Regions from separate parts of the Streptomyces rubradiris genome, predicted to be linked through region 2. Evidence: riboswitches for the same ligand, from Rfam matches in the RefSeq annotation. Region 2 holds a riboswitch; each other region holds the start of a gene.
The links. Region 2 has a riboswitch for cobalamin ahead of nicT (Nickel transporter NicT). Riboswitches for the same ligand answer to the same signal wherever they lie in the genome.
Positions count from the first base shown of each region.

Region 1: another riboswitch for cobalamin. It lies ahead of Srubr_RS25430 (ribonucleoside-diphosphate reductase subunit alpha); the one in region 2 lies ahead of nicT (Nickel transporter NicT).
Region 3: another riboswitch for cobalamin. It lies ahead of Srubr_RS22380 (FecCD family ABC transporter permease); the one in region 2 lies ahead of nicT (Nickel transporter NicT).

Region 1 is NZ_BNEA01000015.1:2,787,289-2,792,800, forward strand. Features, by position in the region: gene Srubr_RS25415 (DUF3311 domain-containing protein) at 1-161, shown strand, start outside; gene mctP (monocarboxylate uptake permease MctP) at 158-1,786, shown strand; gene Srubr_RS25425 (GNAT family N-acetyltransferase) at 1,988-2,494, shown strand; cobalamin riboswitch at 2,547-2,671, shown strand; gene Srubr_RS25430 (ribonucleoside-diphosphate reductase subunit alpha) at 2,794-5,163, shown strand; gene Srubr_RS25435 (ribonucleotide-diphosphate reductase subunit beta) at 5,163-5,512, shown strand, end outside.
Region 2 is NZ_BNEA01000015.1:3,977,839-3,983,350, forward strand. Features, by position in the region: gene Srubr_RS30795 (bile acid:sodium symporter family protein) at 1-562, shown strand, start outside; gene nicT (Nickel transporter NicT) at 459-1,541, opposite strand; cobalamin riboswitch at 1,571-1,754, opposite strand; gene Srubr_RS30805 (ArsR/SmtB family transcription factor) at 1,833-2,183, shown strand; gene Srubr_RS30810 (glycoside hydrolase family 13 protein) at 2,262-3,920, shown strand; gene Srubr_RS30815 (DUF4142 domain-containing protein) at 3,942-4,721, opposite strand; gene Srubr_RS30820 (hypothetical protein) at 4,940-5,512, opposite strand, start outside.
Region 3 is NZ_BNEA01000015.1:2,068,543-2,074,054, forward strand. Features, by position in the region: gene Srubr_RS22370 (ABC transporter substrate-binding protein) at 1-322, opposite strand, end outside; gene Srubr_RS22375 (ABC transporter ATP-binding protein) at 332-1,099, opposite strand; gene Srubr_RS22380 (FecCD family ABC transporter permease) at 1,103-2,131, opposite strand; cobalamin riboswitch at 2,265-2,399, opposite strand; gene tsaD (tRNA (adenosine(37)-N6)-threonylcarbamoyltransferase complex transferase subunit TsaD) at 2,682-3,731, shown strand; gene Srubr_RS22390 (GNAT family N-acetyltransferase) at 3,728-4,297, shown strand; gene alaS (alanine--tRNA ligase) at 4,317-5,512, shown strand, end outside.

The sequences.
Region 1 (5,512 bases), 1.2 Mb from region 2:
CGTACGCCAAGGTCGACCCCACGCTCATCGGAATCCCGTTCTTCTACTGGTACCAGATGCTCTGGGTACTGATCTCCGCCGGGCTCACCATGCTGGCGTACAAACTCTGGCAGCGTGACCAGCGCGCCCGCAAGGAAGCCAGCGGGGGTGCGGCGAAGTGAAGGACGGCGTCAACGGCGTCGCGCTCGGCGTCTTCATCTTCTTCTTCCTGGTCGTCACGGTCCTCGGCTTCCTGGCCGCACGCTGGCGCAGGGCCGAGAACGAGCACTCCCTGGACGAATGGGGCCTGGGCGGGCGGTCCTTCGGTACCTGGATCACATGGTTCCTGCTCGGCGGCGACCTGTACACGGCGTACACCTTCGTCGCCGTGCCGGCGGCGATCTACGCGGCGGGCGCCTCCGGCTTCTTCGCGGTGCCGTACACGATCCTGGTGTACCCGCTGATCTTCACCTTCCTGCCCCGTCTGTGGTCGGTCTCGCACCGCCACGGGTACGTCACCACTTCCGACTTCGTGCGCGGCCGGTTCGGTTCCAAGGGCCTGTCGCTGGCGGTGGCGGTGACCGGCATCCTGGCGACGATGCCGTACATCGCGCTCCAGCTGGTCGGCATCCAGGCGGTGCTGGACGTGATGGGCGTCGGCGGCGGCGAGAACACCAACTGGTTCATCAAGGACCTGCCGTTGCTCATCGCCTTCGGTGTGCTGGCGGCCTACACCTACTCCTCCGGCCTGCGCGCCCCCGCGCTGATCGCGTTCGTCAAGGACACGCTGATCTACATCGTGATCGCGGTGGCGATCATCTACATCCCGATCAAGCTGGGTGGCTTCGACGACGTCTTCGCCAAGGCGGGGCAGGCGTTCGACCAGGTCAACCCGGCCACCGGCAAGCCGCGCGGGGCGCTCGCGCCGCCGGAGGCGGGCCAGTGGACGTACGCCACGCTGGCGCTCGGCTCGGCACTCGCGCTGTTCATGTACCCCCACTCGATCACCGCGACCCTGTCGTCCCGCAGCCGTGAGGTGATCCGCCGCAACACCACGATCCTGCCGCTGTACTCCCTGATGCTGGGTCTGCTGGCGCTGCTGGGCTTCATGGCGATCGCGGCCGGGGTGAAGGTCTCCAACGGCCAGCTCGCCATCCCGCAGCTGTTCGAGGACATGTTCCCGGACTGGTTCACCGGCGTGGCGTTCGCGGCGATCGGCATCGGCGCCCTGGTCCCGGCCGCGATCATGTCCATCGCGGCGGCCAACCTCTTCACCCGCAACATCTACAAGGACTTCATCAAGCCGAACGCGACGGCCGCGGAGGAGACCAAGGTCTCCAAGCTGGTCTCCCTGCTGGTGAAGGTCGGCGCCCTGGTGTTCGTCCTCACCATGGACAAGACCGTCGCCATCAACTTCCAGCTGCTGGGCGGCATCTGGATCCTGCAGACCTTCCCGGCCCTGGTCGGCGGCCTGTTCACCGGCTGGTTCCACCGTTGGGCGCTGCTGGCCGGCTGGGCGGTCGGCATGGTCTACGGCACGGCCGCCGCCTACGGGGTGGCCTCGCCCACGCAGAAGCACTTCGGCGGCTCCTCGAAGGAGATCCCCGGCATCGGCGAGATCGGTTACATCGGCCTGACGGCGTTCGTGCTGAACGTCCTGGTCACCGTGGTCCTGACGGTCGTCCTGAAGGCCGTGAAGGCCCCCGCGGGCATCGACGAGACCAAGCCGGAGGACTACACGGCGGACTCCGGCGACCCCGATGTCCAGGTGGAGCTTCCGCCGGCCACCGCGGGCAGCGCGCACTGACCCACGCGACATCCGCAGCGGGCCGCCGACAGCAGACGCGTCGGCGGCCCGCTGCCGTCGCCTGTCCGGCCCGCTGCCATACACCGGTCCGGGCGGGTGACGCGCGGCCCTCCCCGGCGGGGCACCCTGTGGAAACCGGCGGGGCACGCACCCTGTGGAAAACTTCGACGCCTTGTCGTACCCGTCCGGCACACTCGGCCCATGGACATCGTCATCCGGCCCGCCGCCCCTCCCGAGTACGCCGTCCTCGGCGAGATCACCGCACAGGCCTACCTCGGAGACGGCCTCCTGGACTTCGGCGAGAGCGACGCGTACCTGGGCGAGCTGAAGGACGTGGCGAAACGCGCCGCCGCCGCCGAGGTCCTCGTCGCCGTCGCGGACGACCGGCCGCTCGGCGGCGTCACCTTCGTCCCGTCCGGTGGCCCCATGGCGGACATAGCCCGCCCCGGCGAGGCGGAGATCCGCATGCTCGCGGTGGACCGCGCGGCCCGCGGCCGGGGCGCCGGCGAGGCGCTCGTCCGGGCCTGTATCGAGCGCGCGAGGGCCACGGAGGGCTGCACGGCCGTCGTCCTGTCCACCCAGCGCACCATGCGCACCGCCCACCGCATCTATGAACGGCTGGGATTCGTCCGCACACCCGAACGGGACTGGAATCCCGTGCCGGAGCTGGACGGCATCACGCTGCTCACCTACGAGTTGACGCTCTGACACCACCGGGACACAACATCTGGGGGTGACACGACAGCCCGGCACAAGATGTATGCTCATGCTCGCTGTCGCCGCAGGGGAATCCGGTGCGAATCCGGAACTGTCCCGCAACGGTGTACTTGTGCGTATCCGCGTACGAGCGTCAGTCCGAGGACCTGCCGACAGCGCACCCGGCCACCCGGCCGGTGTGCCCGACGTCCGGGCCTCGTGGAATGGGCCGGTGGACGCGAGAGCCGTCGCGCGCTCGTGCTGTCCCCTGCCCTCCGCCAGGCCCCGTGCCGAGCGAGGGAGACCCCCACGTGACCATCGCGCCAGCCGACCCGGCTTCGGTCAGCGGACCGGAGACCGACGCTCCCGGTACCGCGCTGCTGCGGACGCTGTCCGAGCTGACGGCCGATCTGCCCGACGCCGACCCCGGGCGGGTCGCCGCCGCCGCGCTGCGCGGCCGGTCCGCGCGGGCCGACGAGGCGGAGCTGCGCGAGCTGGCCACGGAGGCCGCCGCCGGCCTGATCGCCGAGGACCCCGCCTACTCGAAGCTGGCCGCCCGGCTGCTGACCCTCGCGATCCGGGCCGAGGCCGCCTCCCAGGGCGTGACCTCCTTCACCGGGTCGATCACGGTGGGTCATCGCGAGGGCCTGGTCGCCGACCGCACCGCCGAGTTCGTGCGCACCCACGCCGGACGGCTGGACGCGCTGGTGGACTCGGCCGTGGCGGAGGGCGCCGACGACCGCTTCGGCTACTTCGGCCTGCGCACCCTGCACAGCCGCTACCTGCTGCGCCACCCGATCACCCGCAAGGTCATCGAGACGCCCCAGCACTTCATGCTGCGCGTGGCCAGCGGCCTGGCCGAGGACGACACGGCCCGCTCCGTGGACGAGGTCGCCTCGCTCTACGGCCTGATGAGCCGCCTGGACTACCTGCCCTCCTCCCCCACCCTGTTCAACTCCGGCACCCGCCACCCCCAGATGTCGTCCTGCTACCTGCTGGACTCCCCGCTGGACGAGCTGGACTCCATCTACGGCCGCTACCACCAGGTCGCCCGGCTGTCGAAGCACGCCGGCGGCATCGGGCTGTCGTACTCCCGCATCCGCTCGCGCGGTTCGCTGATCCGGGGGACGAACGGGCACTCCAACGGGATCGTGCCGTTCCTGAAGACCCTGGACGCCTCGGTCGCCGCCGTGAACCAGGGCGGCCGGCGCAAGGGCGCCGCCGCCGTCTACCTGGAGACCTGGCACTCCGACATCGAGGAGTTCCTGGAGCTGCGCGACAACACCGGCGAGGACGCCCGCCGCACCCACAACCTCAACCTCGCCCACTGGATCCCCGACGAGTTCATGCGCCGGGTCAACGCCGACGCCCAGTGGTCCCTGTTCTCCCCCGCCGACGTCCCCCACCTCGTCGACCTGTGGGGCGAGGACTTCGACACCGCCTACCGCAAGGCCGAAGCCGCCGGCCTGGCCAAGAAGACCCTCCCCGCCCGGGAACTGTACGGCCGGATGATGCGCACCCTGGCCCAGACCGGCAACGGCTGGATGACCTTCAAGGACGCCGCCAACCGCACCGCCAACCAGACCGCCGAACCCGGCAACGTCATCCACTCCTCCAACCTCTGCACCGAGATCCTGGAGGTCACCAACGACGGCGAGACGGCCGTCTGCAACCTCGGCTCCATCAACCTCGGCGCCTTCGTCCGCGACGGCGACATCGACTGGGACCGCCTGGACGCCACCGTCCGCACCGCCGTCACCTTCCTCGACCGCGTCGTCGACATCAACTACTACCCCACCGAACAGGCCGGGCGTTCCAACGCCAAGTGGCGCCCGGTCGGGCTGGGCGCGATGGGCCTCCAGGACGTCTTCTTCAAGCTGCGGCTGCCGTTCGACTCGGCCGAGGCCAAGGCGCTGTCCACGCGCATCTCCGAGCGGATCATGCTGGCCGCCTACGAGACGTCCGCCGACCTCGCCGAGCGCAACGGCCCCCTGCCCGCCTGGGAGAAGACCCGCACGGCCCGGGGCGTGCTGCACCCCGACCATTACGGTGTCGAGTTCACCTGGCCCGAGCGCTGGGCGGCGCTGCGTGAGCGCATCGCCAGGACGGGCATGCGCAACTCGCTGCTGCTGGCGATCGCGCCGACGGCCACCATCGCGTCGATCGCGGGGGTGTACGAGTGCGTCGAGCCGCAGGTGTCGAACCTGTTCAAGCGCGAGACCCTGTCCGGCGAGTTCCTCCAGGTCAACTCCTACCTGGTGCAGGACCTGAAGGACCTCGGCGTCTGGGACGCCCGCACCCGCGAGGCACTGCGCGAGGCCAACGGCTCGGTGCAGGACTTCCAGTGGATCCCCGAGGACATCCGCGCCCTGTACCGCACGGCCTGGGAGATCCCCCAGCGCGGCCTGATCGACATGGCCGCCGCCCGCACCCCCTACCTCGACCAGGCGCAGTCGCTGAACCTGTTCATGGAGACGCCGACCATCGGCAAGCTCTCCTCGATGTACGCCTACGCCTGGAAATCGGGCCTGAAGACCACGTACTACCTGCGTTCGCGCCCCGCGACGCGCATCGCCCGCGCCGCCCAGGCGCAGCCCACCCTCCCCGCACAGGTCACCGCGGACCCCGAAGCGGTCGCCTGTTCCCTGGAAAACCCCGAGTCCTGCGAGGCCTGCCAGTAATGTCCCGTAACACCAACCTGCTCGACCCCGGCTTCGAACTCACCCTGCGCCCCATGCGCTACCCCGACTTCTACGAACGCTACCGGGACGCCATCAAGAACACCTGGACCGTCGAAGAGGTCGACCTCCACTCCGACGTCGCCGACCTCGCCAAACTCACCCCCGAGGAACAGCACCTCATCGGCCGGCTCGTCGCCTTCTTCGCCACCGGCGACTCCATCGTCGCCAACAACCTCGTACTCACCCTCTACAAGCACATCAACTCCCCCGAAGCACGCCTCTACCTGAGCCGACAGCTCTTCGAGGAAGCCGTCCACGTCCAGTTCTATCTGACACTGCTGGACACCTA
Region 2 (5,512 bases):
GGGTCAACTCGTCGACATCGCCGTCCAATTGCTGCTGCCGTTCGCCGCCGGACAGGCGGTGCGGCGGTGGATCTCCGGCTGGCTCGGCCGGCACCGCAAGGTGATCGGGCTCTGCGACCGGGGCTCCATCCTGCTCGTCGTCTACGCGGCGTTCAGCCGGGGCATGACCACCGGCATCTGGCAGCGGGTGTCCCCCGGCCGCCTGGTCCTGCTCGGCGTGCTGATCGCGGTCCTGCTCGCCGCCGCGCTGCTGCTCGCCGACCGCTCCGCGCGGGCGCTGCGGCTGCCCCGCGAGGACCGGGTGACGGCGGTCTTCTGCGGGGCGACCAAGAGCCTGGCCAGCGGGCTGCCGATGGCCTCCGTGCTGTTCCCCGCGGACGAGGTCGCCATGACCGTCCTGCCGCTGATGCTCTACCACACCCTCCAGCTGGTGGTCTGTGCCGCGCTCGCCCGCCGCCTCAGTCGGACGGCGCCGCCCGCACCGACCAGCGCTCCTCCACCCGTGCCAGCCGCCAGTACGCCAGCGCCGCCGCCCACACCACCACGAACAGGCCGACGATGAGATAGCCGACGCTGTCCAGGTTCAGCCCGGCCACCCAGCCGGTCACCGGGTCGCTGAGGCCGGCCTTCTCGTGCAGCACGCCGACCAGTTCGATCGTGCCGATGAAGAAGGCCACGGCGATGGACAGACCGGTGATGGCGAGGTTGTAGAAGACCTTGCGGACGGGGTTGGCGAACGCCCACTGGTAGGCGAAGTTCATGAACGTGCCGTCGAGGGTGTCGAACAGGCTCATCCCGGCGGCGAACAGCAGCGGCAGGCACAGGATCGCGTACCAGGGCAGGCCGGCCGCCGCTCCCGAGCCGGCCATCACCATCAGGCTGACCTCGGTGGCCGTGTCGAAGCCGAGGCCGAACAGGAAGCCCAGCGGGTACATCTGCCCCGGCCGGGACACGGACTTCGTCAGCCGCCCCAGCAGCCGGTTCATGAACCCGCGGCCTTCCAGGTGCCTCTCCAGCTCCGTCTCGTCGTACCCGCCCGCGCGCATCGCCCGGAACACCTTCAGGATGCCCGCCAGGGCGACCAGGTTCAGGGCGGCGATGAGGTAGAGGAAGGACCCGGAGATCGTCGTACCGACCACCCCGAGCACCTGGTGGGTGGTGGAGCCCTCGTTCATCACCTTCCCGGCCAGCGAGGTGCCGCCCGCGATCAGCAGGGCCAGCAGCACGACCACGCTGGAGTGCCCGAGCGCGAACCAGAACCCCACCGACACCGGCCGCTTGCCGTCGGCCATCAGCTTGCGGGTGGTGTTGTCGATCGCCGCGATGTGGTCGGCGTCGAAGGCGTGGCGCATGCCGAGGGTGTAGGCGGTGATGCCCAGCCCCACGCCGAACACCTGTGAACCGACCTCGAAGTGCCGCGGGGCGACCAGCAGACAGAGAATCCCGAAGGCGACGACATGCAGGGCGAGGATCACCACCAGCAGCCCCGCCGTCTTGACGGTGTCCTCGCGTCGCCAGCGGAAAGAAGCGGCATCAGCCATCGGGTTCACGCTCCAGCACCTCGTGGATCACTTCGTGAGCTGCCGTGGCCGGTCTCCTGGCTTACGGGTCACGCGTCCGCCGTTCCTGCCTTCCCGGCCTTTCGACCAGTGGCCCGGCGGGTGCCGGACGGAACGGGAACTCCCCGATCACAGTGGCGAGGGCCGCTCCGGTCTCACACCGGCTTCCCGAACACCACGGCCCGCCCACGGTAGAGGGGCACACGGTTGCCTGCATAGCTGCGCAGTCGGGCAGGTATGCAAGATCACATCGCCGCCTGCCAGGATGGGGGCATGCATCTCGTTCCTGCCGACCGGGCCGATCGTCGCACCATCGACGGTCACCGGGTGTGCGAGGCGATCGCCGCGATCGGCGACGCGGGGCGTCTGCGCACCTGGGCCGACCGTTTCTCGTTGCTGGCCGACGCCAACCGGCTCGCGCTGCTGCTCGCCCTGCACCGGACCGGGCCGCTGGCCGTCTCGGACCTGGCGATCGCCACGGGCATGAACGACCCGGCCGTCTCGCAGGCCCTGCGGCTGCTGCGCGCGGCCGGGGTCGTGGCGGGGGAGAAAGAGGGGCGCGTGGTGCGCTATCGGGTGGTGGACGAGGACGTGAGGGGCCTGTTGGAGCACTGCGCCGCCTGATCGCCCCGGAAAAGGTTCCCTTTCGGGCAATGTGGACAGATACCCATCCGTACCGCCGTCCGTCCCATGGGAGCCCGTATGGCAGACCGTCCGCCGGACCTCTCGTCCAGGAACCCCGACTGGTGGCGCCAGGCCGTCATCTACCAGATCTATCCCCGCAGTTTCGCCGACGCCGACGGTGACGGTCTCGGTGACCTCAGGGGCCTGACCCAGCGGCTGTCGCACCTCGCCACGCTCGGCGTCGACGCCCTGTGGCTGAGCCCCTTCTACCCCTCCGAGCTCGCCGACGGCGGCTACGACGTCATCGACCCGCGCGGTGTCGACGAACGCCTGGGCACGCTGGACGACTTCGACGCCCTGGTGGGCGAGGCGCACCGGCTGGGCCTGAAGGTCGTCGTGGACATCGTCCCCAACCACACCTCCCATCTGCACCGCTGGTTCCGGGAGGCGCTGCGCGCCGGGCCCGGATCGGCCGCCCGCGAGCGGTACGTGTTCCGGCCGGGACGCGGCGCGCACGGGGAACTGCCGCCCACCGACTGGCAGTCGGTGTTCGGCGGCAGCGCCTGGCAGCGGGTGGCCGACGGGGAGTGGTACCTGCACCTGTTCGCCCCCGAGCAGCCCGACCTGAACTGGGACAACGAGGAGGTCCGCGCCGACTTCCGCACCACCCTGCGGTTCTGGTGCGACCGGGGCGTGGACGGCTTCCGCGTGGACGTCGCGCACGGCCTGGCCAAGGACCTCACCGAGCCGCTGCGGGACCTCGGCACCCTCGGCACGGCCGGCGAGGCGGCCCTGCTGCACCTGCCGCCGGGCAGCCACCCGTACTGGGACCGGGACGAGGTGCACGAGATCTACCGCGACTGGCGCAAGATCTTCGACGCCTACCGCCCGCCCCGCATGGCCGTCGCCGAGGCCTGGGTCCCGGGCGGCCGCCGGTCCCTGTACGCCCGCCCCGACGAACTCGGCCAGGCCTTCAACTTCGAGTACCTCCAGGCCCGCTGGGACGCGGACGAGCTGCGGGAGATCATCGCCGGCGAGCTGGCCACGGCCCGCGCGGCCGGTGCCTCCGCGACCTGGGTACTGTCCAACCACGACGTCGTACGGCACGCCTCCCGGCTCATGCTGCCGCCCGGCACCGACCCGGAGTCCTGGCTGCTCGCCCACGGCGCGGCGCCCGCCGTCGATCCGGCCGCCGGGCTGCGCCGGGCCCGGGCGGCGACCCTGCTGATGCTGGCGCTGCCCGGCTCGGCGTATCTGTACCAGGGCGAGGAACTCGGCCTGCCCGAGGTCGCGGACCTGCCCACGGAGGTGCTCCAGGACCCGATCTGGGAGCAGACCGGCCACACCCGCAAGGGCCGCGACGGCTGCCGGGTGCCCCTGCCGTGGACGACGTCCGGGCCGTCCTACGGCTTCGGGCCCGGCGCCGGCTGGCTGCCGCAGCCCGCGTCCTTCGCCGGCTACGCGGTCCAGGCGCAGGCCGGTGTGGAGGGCTCCACGCTGGAGCTGTACCGCACGGCCCTGCGGCTGCGCCGCAAGCTGCTGGACGGCGAGACGCTGACCTGGACCCCGGGCGCCCCGGCCGGCGTGCTGGACTTCACCCGCACCGAGGCCTGGCGCAGCGTCACCAACCTGGGCACCGAGCCGGTGCCGCTGCCGCCCGGCGAGGTCCTGCTGAGCAGCACCCCGCTGCCCGGCGGCGGGGTGCTGCCGCCGGACACCACCGTGTGGCTGGCCTAGGACCGCCCGGCCGCGCCGCGGCTAGCCGGCCGGCGGGGCCGGGCTCGGTCCCGCCCCGGTGCCGCCGCCCGCGAGGGCGTCGATGTCCACCGGGGTGGAGGTGGCCGACGGCGGCGGGGTGAGGACCACCTCCGGCCGGCCGGCGGCCGGGGGCGGCGGGGTCAGGTCGGAGTCGGGCAGCTTGGGCGAGGTGGTCTGCTGGAACAGGGTCCGGTCGAAGTCCACCAGGCCCGTCTTCTCCATCATGGAGATGTGGTCCAGCACGGTGTCGTTGGCCTGGTCGGCCAGGGCCCGCACCAGCGAGTTCTTCGTGGTGGACCGGATCTTCGCCACCGTGTTGAAGATGGAACCGTGCGTCATCCGCAGGATGTTGGCGAAGTCGGTGTCGAACCGCCTGCCGCTCTCCCCGTCCAGCTGCCGCACGAAGCCCCGCTGCTGGGGGCTCGCCTCGTCGGGCAGCGTGATGTTCAGCAGCGGGGCGATCGCGCGGCAGGTGGTGTCGAGCGCCGCGTGTCCGTCGACCAGGTGCCGGCTGGCCGTGATCACCGCCTCGGAGCCGCCCTTGCGCAGCCCGATCTGCCCGACGGGGTACTCCCACAGCCCCGCCGCCCGCACCTTCACCACGAAGTCCCGGTCCTGCTCGGTCAGCGGCCCCCACCGGGTGCTCGCGATGACACGGTCCGGGGCGCCGGAGACCTGGCTCAGGCCGAGCATGGCCGGGTAGGCGAGCGCGGCGAGGGTCAGGGCCATCGCACCGCCCACGAACAGCGTTCCGGTCGCGTTCCGCGAAAAGCGCACCATGCCTCCTGCCGGGGATCTTCCGTCGTCGGCCCGGACGCACGGCGGTACGCGGGCCCGGACACCCAAGCGGTACGGACGCGGGGCCGGTCCGTCTCAGTGCGCGGGGTGAAGAACCGCGCCGGCCCGGGGCCCGGCGCGACCTGTCACACCGGCCGGCCCCGTCGGACCAGCGCATGGCGGCCGTCTTCTCCTGGACGGCCTGAGCGCGGGCTCGCGGCCTACGGTGCGGCCTGGAGCCGGCCCAGCTGCCGCTGGATGTTCTCCAGCGCGCCGCGCCTGCGTCCGGGCACCCTGAGGCGCAACCGCGCGAGCGCGGGGCCGAGTTCGCGGGCCCGCGCGGGATCGTCGATGCGACCCCACTGGTGGTGGGCACGGTCCACGGCCGCCTCCACGGCGGGCGCGTCCGCCGCCTGCCCGGCGGCCAGCCGCGCCTCGGCCACCGCGAGCCAGGCCCGGCAACTGCGCACCGGGTCCCCGGCGAACATCGCCAGATCGGCCCGCACCTCCCGCCAGTGCAACGCCTCCTCGGACCCGGCACCGTACGCCCGCACGGCGGCCTCCTCGTACCGCGCGGCCAGCCCGTCCGCCTCGCCGTGCAGACCACCTTGAACGGCGGCGCTGATGGCGGCGTGCGGATCGGGACCGACGGGCGGCCGGTCGGCCGGCTCGCCGGACGGGACGGGGAAGGGATCACCGGGGCGGCCGTCGAGGCGGTCCCCGGACGGATCGCCGAGCCCGTCGTCGAGCCCGTCGTCGGGCCGGTCTGCGGCCGGACCCCACGGCGTCGGCAG
Region 3 (5,512 bases), 1.9 Mb from region 2:
CCTTGGTGAGCTGGTCCTTGGACAGCCACTTGACCTTGTCGTAGCCGTCCTTCCAGGGCACGCCGCGCAGGTCGCCCTTGTCGTCGGGCATGGCGAAGCCGGCCATGCGGTCCTCCAGACCGAGGGCGAACATCAGCTCCGTGATGCCGACATCGTTGGTGACGACCCGCTCGGGGACCTTGTCGTACGTCACCTGGCGACCGCAGTTGGTCAGGGTGATGGAGGAGGAGGGTTTCGCGTCCTCGGCCGGCTCCACCGTGGCGCCGCATCCGGTGGCGGTCGCGGCCAGACAGAGGGCGGTGGCAAGTAGCTGCTTGCGCATGGGCATCCTTCAGGCAGTGGGCGGGAGCAGGTCGAACAGGAGCTGGACGGCGTCCGTCTCCGGGTGCCGGACGGTGTGCGCCCGCACGCCGAACACCTCGGCCAGCAAGGCGGGTCGGAGGACCTCCCCGGGGGGACCGGAGGCGACGATCCGGCCGCCGTCGAGGACGTACAGCACGTCGCAGTGGGCCGCCGCCAGGTTGAGGTCGTGCAGCGCGGCCAGCACGGTCAGGCCGCTGGCGCGGACCAGGGACAGCACGTCCAGCTGGTGGGCGATGTCGAGGTGGTTGGTGGGCTCGTCGAGGACCAGGACCCTCGGCTGCTGGGCCAGGGCACGGGCGATGAGGACCCGTTGCTTCTCGCCGCCGGACAGGCCGAGGAAGCCGCGGCCGGCGAGGTGGGCGACGCCGGTGCGGGCCATCGCCCGGGCGCAGATCTCCCGGTCCGAGGCGGCCGTGCGGCCCTGGTGCGGCAGCCGCCCCATGGCGACCACCTCGGCGACGGTGAAGTCGAACTCGGCCGAGGACTCCTGGGGCAGCGCGGCCAGCACGCGGGCGGCGGCCCGCGCGTCCATGGCGTGCAGGTCGTCCCCGTCCAGCCGTACCGCTCCCCCGGCCGGCCGCAGCGCCCGGTACAGGGAGCGCAGCAGGGTCGACTTGCCGCTGCCGTTGGGACCGACGAGTCCGGCGAACGCCCCGCTGCCCACGGTGAGGTCGATGTGCTCGACCAGCCGGAGTCCGGCCGCCTCGATCGTGACGTCCTCGATGTCGAGTCGCATCGCTCAGCGCCCCCCGAACGCGTAGCCGCCCCGCCGCATCAGCAGCAGGAACGCGGGCACGCCGACCACCGCGGTGATCACTCCGACCGGCAGCTCGGCGGGGGCGAACAGCAGCCGGGACAGCGCGTCCGCCCACACCAGCAGCACCGCCCCGGCGAGCGGGGCGACCGCCAGTACCCGCCGGTGGTCGGCGCCGACCAGCATCCGGGTGACGTGCGGCACCATCAGCCCGACGAATCCGATGGCCCCGCTGACCGCCACCACCGTCCCGGTCACGGCCGCGGTGACGAGGAACAGCTCCCGGCGCAGCCGGGCCGGCCCGACGCCGAGCGCGGCCGCGGTCTCGTCCCCCATGGCGAGCGCGTTGAGCGCCTCGGCCCGCCACCGCAGCCAGGCCCATCCGGCAGCCACCGCGACGGCGGCGAGCGGGAGACTGGCCCAGGTGGCGCCGCCCAGGCTGCCCAGCAGCCACATCATCGCGGACCGGGCCGCCTCGCCCCGGGCCGCGCCGAACACCATGACCGTGGTGACGGCCTCGAAGCCGTACGCCAGTGCCGTGCCGGTCAGGATCAGCCGCAGGGGCGTCAGCCCGTGCGAGGAGCGGGCCGCGGCGTACACGAGCGCCATGGCGGCGAGGGCGGAGGCGAACGCCGAGGCGGACAGCGCCCACACGCCGAGCCCGGCGAACGCGCCGAGGAGGATGACGGCGTTGGCGCCCACCGCCGCGCCGGAGGAGATGCCGAGCACGAACGGATCGGCCAGCGCGTTGCGCACCATGGCCTGCACGGCCACCCCGACGGTCGCGAGCCCCGCTCCGACCACGGCCCCCAGCAGCACCCGCGGCAGGCGGATCTCCCAGACGATGGTGTACGCGGCCGCGTCCCGCGCCCGCACGGTCCCGCCGGTGAGTCCGGCCCACAGGAAGTGCGGTACCTCCGCCCAGCCGACGCCGGCGGCGCCGAGCCCGACCCCGGTCACGAGGGACAGCAGGAGCAGCAGCGCCAGGGACAGGCTGAGCGGCAACACGGGCATGCGGGTGGGGGCCGTACCTCGGCGCACCTGGGGGCCTTTCGAACGGGCCGCCTGCTGGACATCGAGCAGGATCAGCCCGTAAGGCCGCGGTCGGCCGTCCGGTACCCCTCTCGCGGTCCACGGCGAGCAGTCAACGGGTCGTCACGCCCCCGCAGGCGATCGGGCTCGCACGACAACCGTCGGATCCGGCTCCGTGCACACCGTTGCGGGTCAGCGCCGGTCTCTCACCGGACTTCCCCCACGGGAGGCGAGGGCCTGACGTCATGCAGGCCCGGGGTATTGGGTCAGCGGCGATGGCGCCCCCGCTGCGGCGGGTACGGGTGGCTGCCGCGGTCGGGGCACACCGAGGCGTTCCGCGGTGCGGAGGACGTGTTCGGCTCGTACGCGGTCCGGGCGGGGGTCACTGCTGGCTACCTCGGAGTTCGGGGGGCGACAGGAGTGGACTCTACTAAGCGATCACCGTGCGGCCGGGACCGGGTTCACGTCCGGGGAGATCTTATTGCACACTGGTTGCAATAACTATTTTGTTGCAGGAAGGGAAGGGGAGGGCATGGGCTCTCCGATCGTCCTCGGGATCGAGTCGTCGTGTGACGAGACCGGTGCGGGGCTCGTCCGGGACGGACGCCTGCTCGGGCACGCCGTGGCGTCGAGCATGGACGAGCACGCCCGCTTCGGCGGAGTGGTGCCCGAGATCGCGTCCCGGGCCCACCTGCACGCCCTGCGCCCGGTGGTGCGCCAGGCGCTGGACCAGGCCGGGCTGCGGCTCTCCGACATCGGGGCGGTCGCCGTGACCACGGGCCCGGGCCTGTCCGGCGCGCTGCACGTGGGCCTCGCGGGAGCGAAGGGCATCGCCTACGCGCTGGGCGTCCCGCTCCACGGCGTGCACCACCTCGCCGGTCACGCCGCCGCCGACACCCTGGAGCACGGACCGCTGCCCGACCCGTGCGTGGTCCTGATCGTCTCCGGCGGCCACACCTCGCTGCTCCTCGTGCGCGACCTGGCCCGCGATCCGATCGTCCACCTCGGCGACACCCTGGACGACGCCGCCGGCGAGTGCTTCGACAAGGTCGCGCGGGTCTTCGGGCTGCCGTACCCCGGCGGCCCGGCCATCGACCGGGCCGCCCGGGACGGCGATCCACGCGCCGTCGACTTCCCCCGCCCCCTCCCCGGCTCCTACGACTTCTCCTTCTCCGGGCTGAAAACGGCGGCGGCCCGCTGGGCGGAAGCCCACCGCGGGCGCGAACTGCCCGTCCACGACGGGGCCGCGTCGCTGCAGGAGGCGGTCGCCGACGTACTGACCCGCAAGGCCGTCGCCGCCTGCCGGGAGCACGGGGTGGGCACGCTGGTCGTCGTCGGCGGGGTCGCCGCGAACTCGCGGGTGCGGGCGCTGGCCGAGGAGCGCTGCCGGGCGGCCGGGATCACCTTGCGGGTGCCGCCGCCGCGGTTGTGCACGGACAACGGCGCGATGATCGCCGCCGTCGGCGACCTCCTCGTACGGGCCGGGGCCGAACCGGCGCCCTGGGACCTGTCCGTCGACCCCTCGGCGCCACTGGAGTACGCGGCCCTGCATCCCACGGCGACCGCGGCGGTGGCCGCGTGACGGACATCCGTGTCGTCGCCCCCGACGCGATCCTGGAGCACGGTGCCGCCCTGCGCTCCGTCTACGCCGACGCGTTCTGCGCGCCGCCCTGGAACGAGGACGAGGAAAGGGCGGACGCCTTCCTCGCGCGGCTCGGCTCGGACGTACGGCGTCCGGGGTTCACCGCGGCACTCGCCTTCGACGGACGGAACGTCGTGGGTTTCGCCACCGCCTGGGACACGCCCGCCCCCTTCCCGGCCGACCGCTGCTATCCGCAGGCGGCCGCCGGTCTCGGCCCGGTCCGTACCGAGGAGTGGCTGTGCGGCGCCCGCGAGACCGACGAACTCGCCGTCCGCCCCGCCGCTCGCGGCACCGGGATCGCGGCCGGCCTCCTGCGAGCGGTGACCGAGGACGCCCCCGACGGCCGCGCCTGGCTGCTCACGTCCGTCCGCTCGCCCAGGGCCCTGGCCTTCTACCGCCGCCAGGGCTGGACCCAGGCCACCCACCCCGCCCCCGGCGGCCACGGCATCACGGTCTTCCTCGGCCCTCACCACCCCGCCCGAAACCTGGCCGCCCAGCCCCTGTAGCAGCCACCCGGAGCCCACCATGCGCACCGCCGAGATCCGCCGCCGCTTCCTCGACTTCTTCGCCGAGCGCGGTCACACCGTCGTCCCCAGCGCCCCGCTGCCCACACCGGACCCGACGCTGCTCTTCGTCAACGCGGGCATGGTCCCCTTCAAGCCGTACCTGACGGGCGAGACGGCGGCGCCGTGGCCGCGGGCGACGAGCGTGCAGAAGTGCGTGCGCACCCTGGACATCGAGGAGGTCGGCCGCACCACCCGGCACGGCTCCTTCTTCCAGATGAACGGCAACTTCTCCTTCGGCGACTACTTCAAGGAGGAGGCCATCGCCTTCGCCTGGGAGCTGTCCACCTCGCCGACGCCGGACGGCGGCTACGGCCTGGACCCGGACCGGATCTGGGTGACCGTGCACCACGGCGACGACGAATCCCGCGCCCTCTGGCGGCGCGTCGCCGGCCTTCCCGACGAGCGGATCGTGGCGCGCGGCGACGAGGACAACTTCTGGTCCATGGGCGTGCCCGGACCGTGCGGTCCCTGCTCGGAGCTGTACTACGACCGTGGTCCGGCGCTCGGCCGCGCGGGCGGACCGGCGGTCGACGAGGACCGGTACATGGAGTTCTGGAACCTCGTCTTCATGCAGTACGAGCGCGGCGAAGGCCCCGGCAAGTCGGGCTACCCGATCCTCGGCGAGCTCCCCCACCGCAACATCGACACCGGCATGGGCGTGGAACGCATGGCCACCCTGCTGCAAGGCGTCGACAACCTCTACGAGACCGACGAGACCCGTCCGGTCCTCGACCGGGCCGCCGAGCTGGCCGGTGTCCGCTACGGCGCGGACGCCGAGGCCGACGTACGCCTGCGGGTGGTCGCCGACCACGTCCGCACCGCCCTGATGCTGCTCGCCGACGGCGTCTCCCCCGGCAACGAGGGCCGCGGCTACGTACTGCGCCGCCTCCTGCGCCGGGCCGTACGCGCGATGCGCCGGCTCGGCCACCAGGACCCCGCGCTGCCCGAACTGCTGGCCGTGGCCCGCGACCGCATGGCGCCCGGCTACCCGGAGGTCGCCGACGCCTACGACCGGATCGCCGACCGGGCGGCCGGCGAGGAGGACGCCTTCCGCGCGACCCTGCGCCAGGGAACGACCGTCCTGGACACGGCCGTGGCCGAGGTCACGTCGCACGGCGGCCGGCGGCTTCCGGGCGCGCAGGCGTTCCTGCTGCA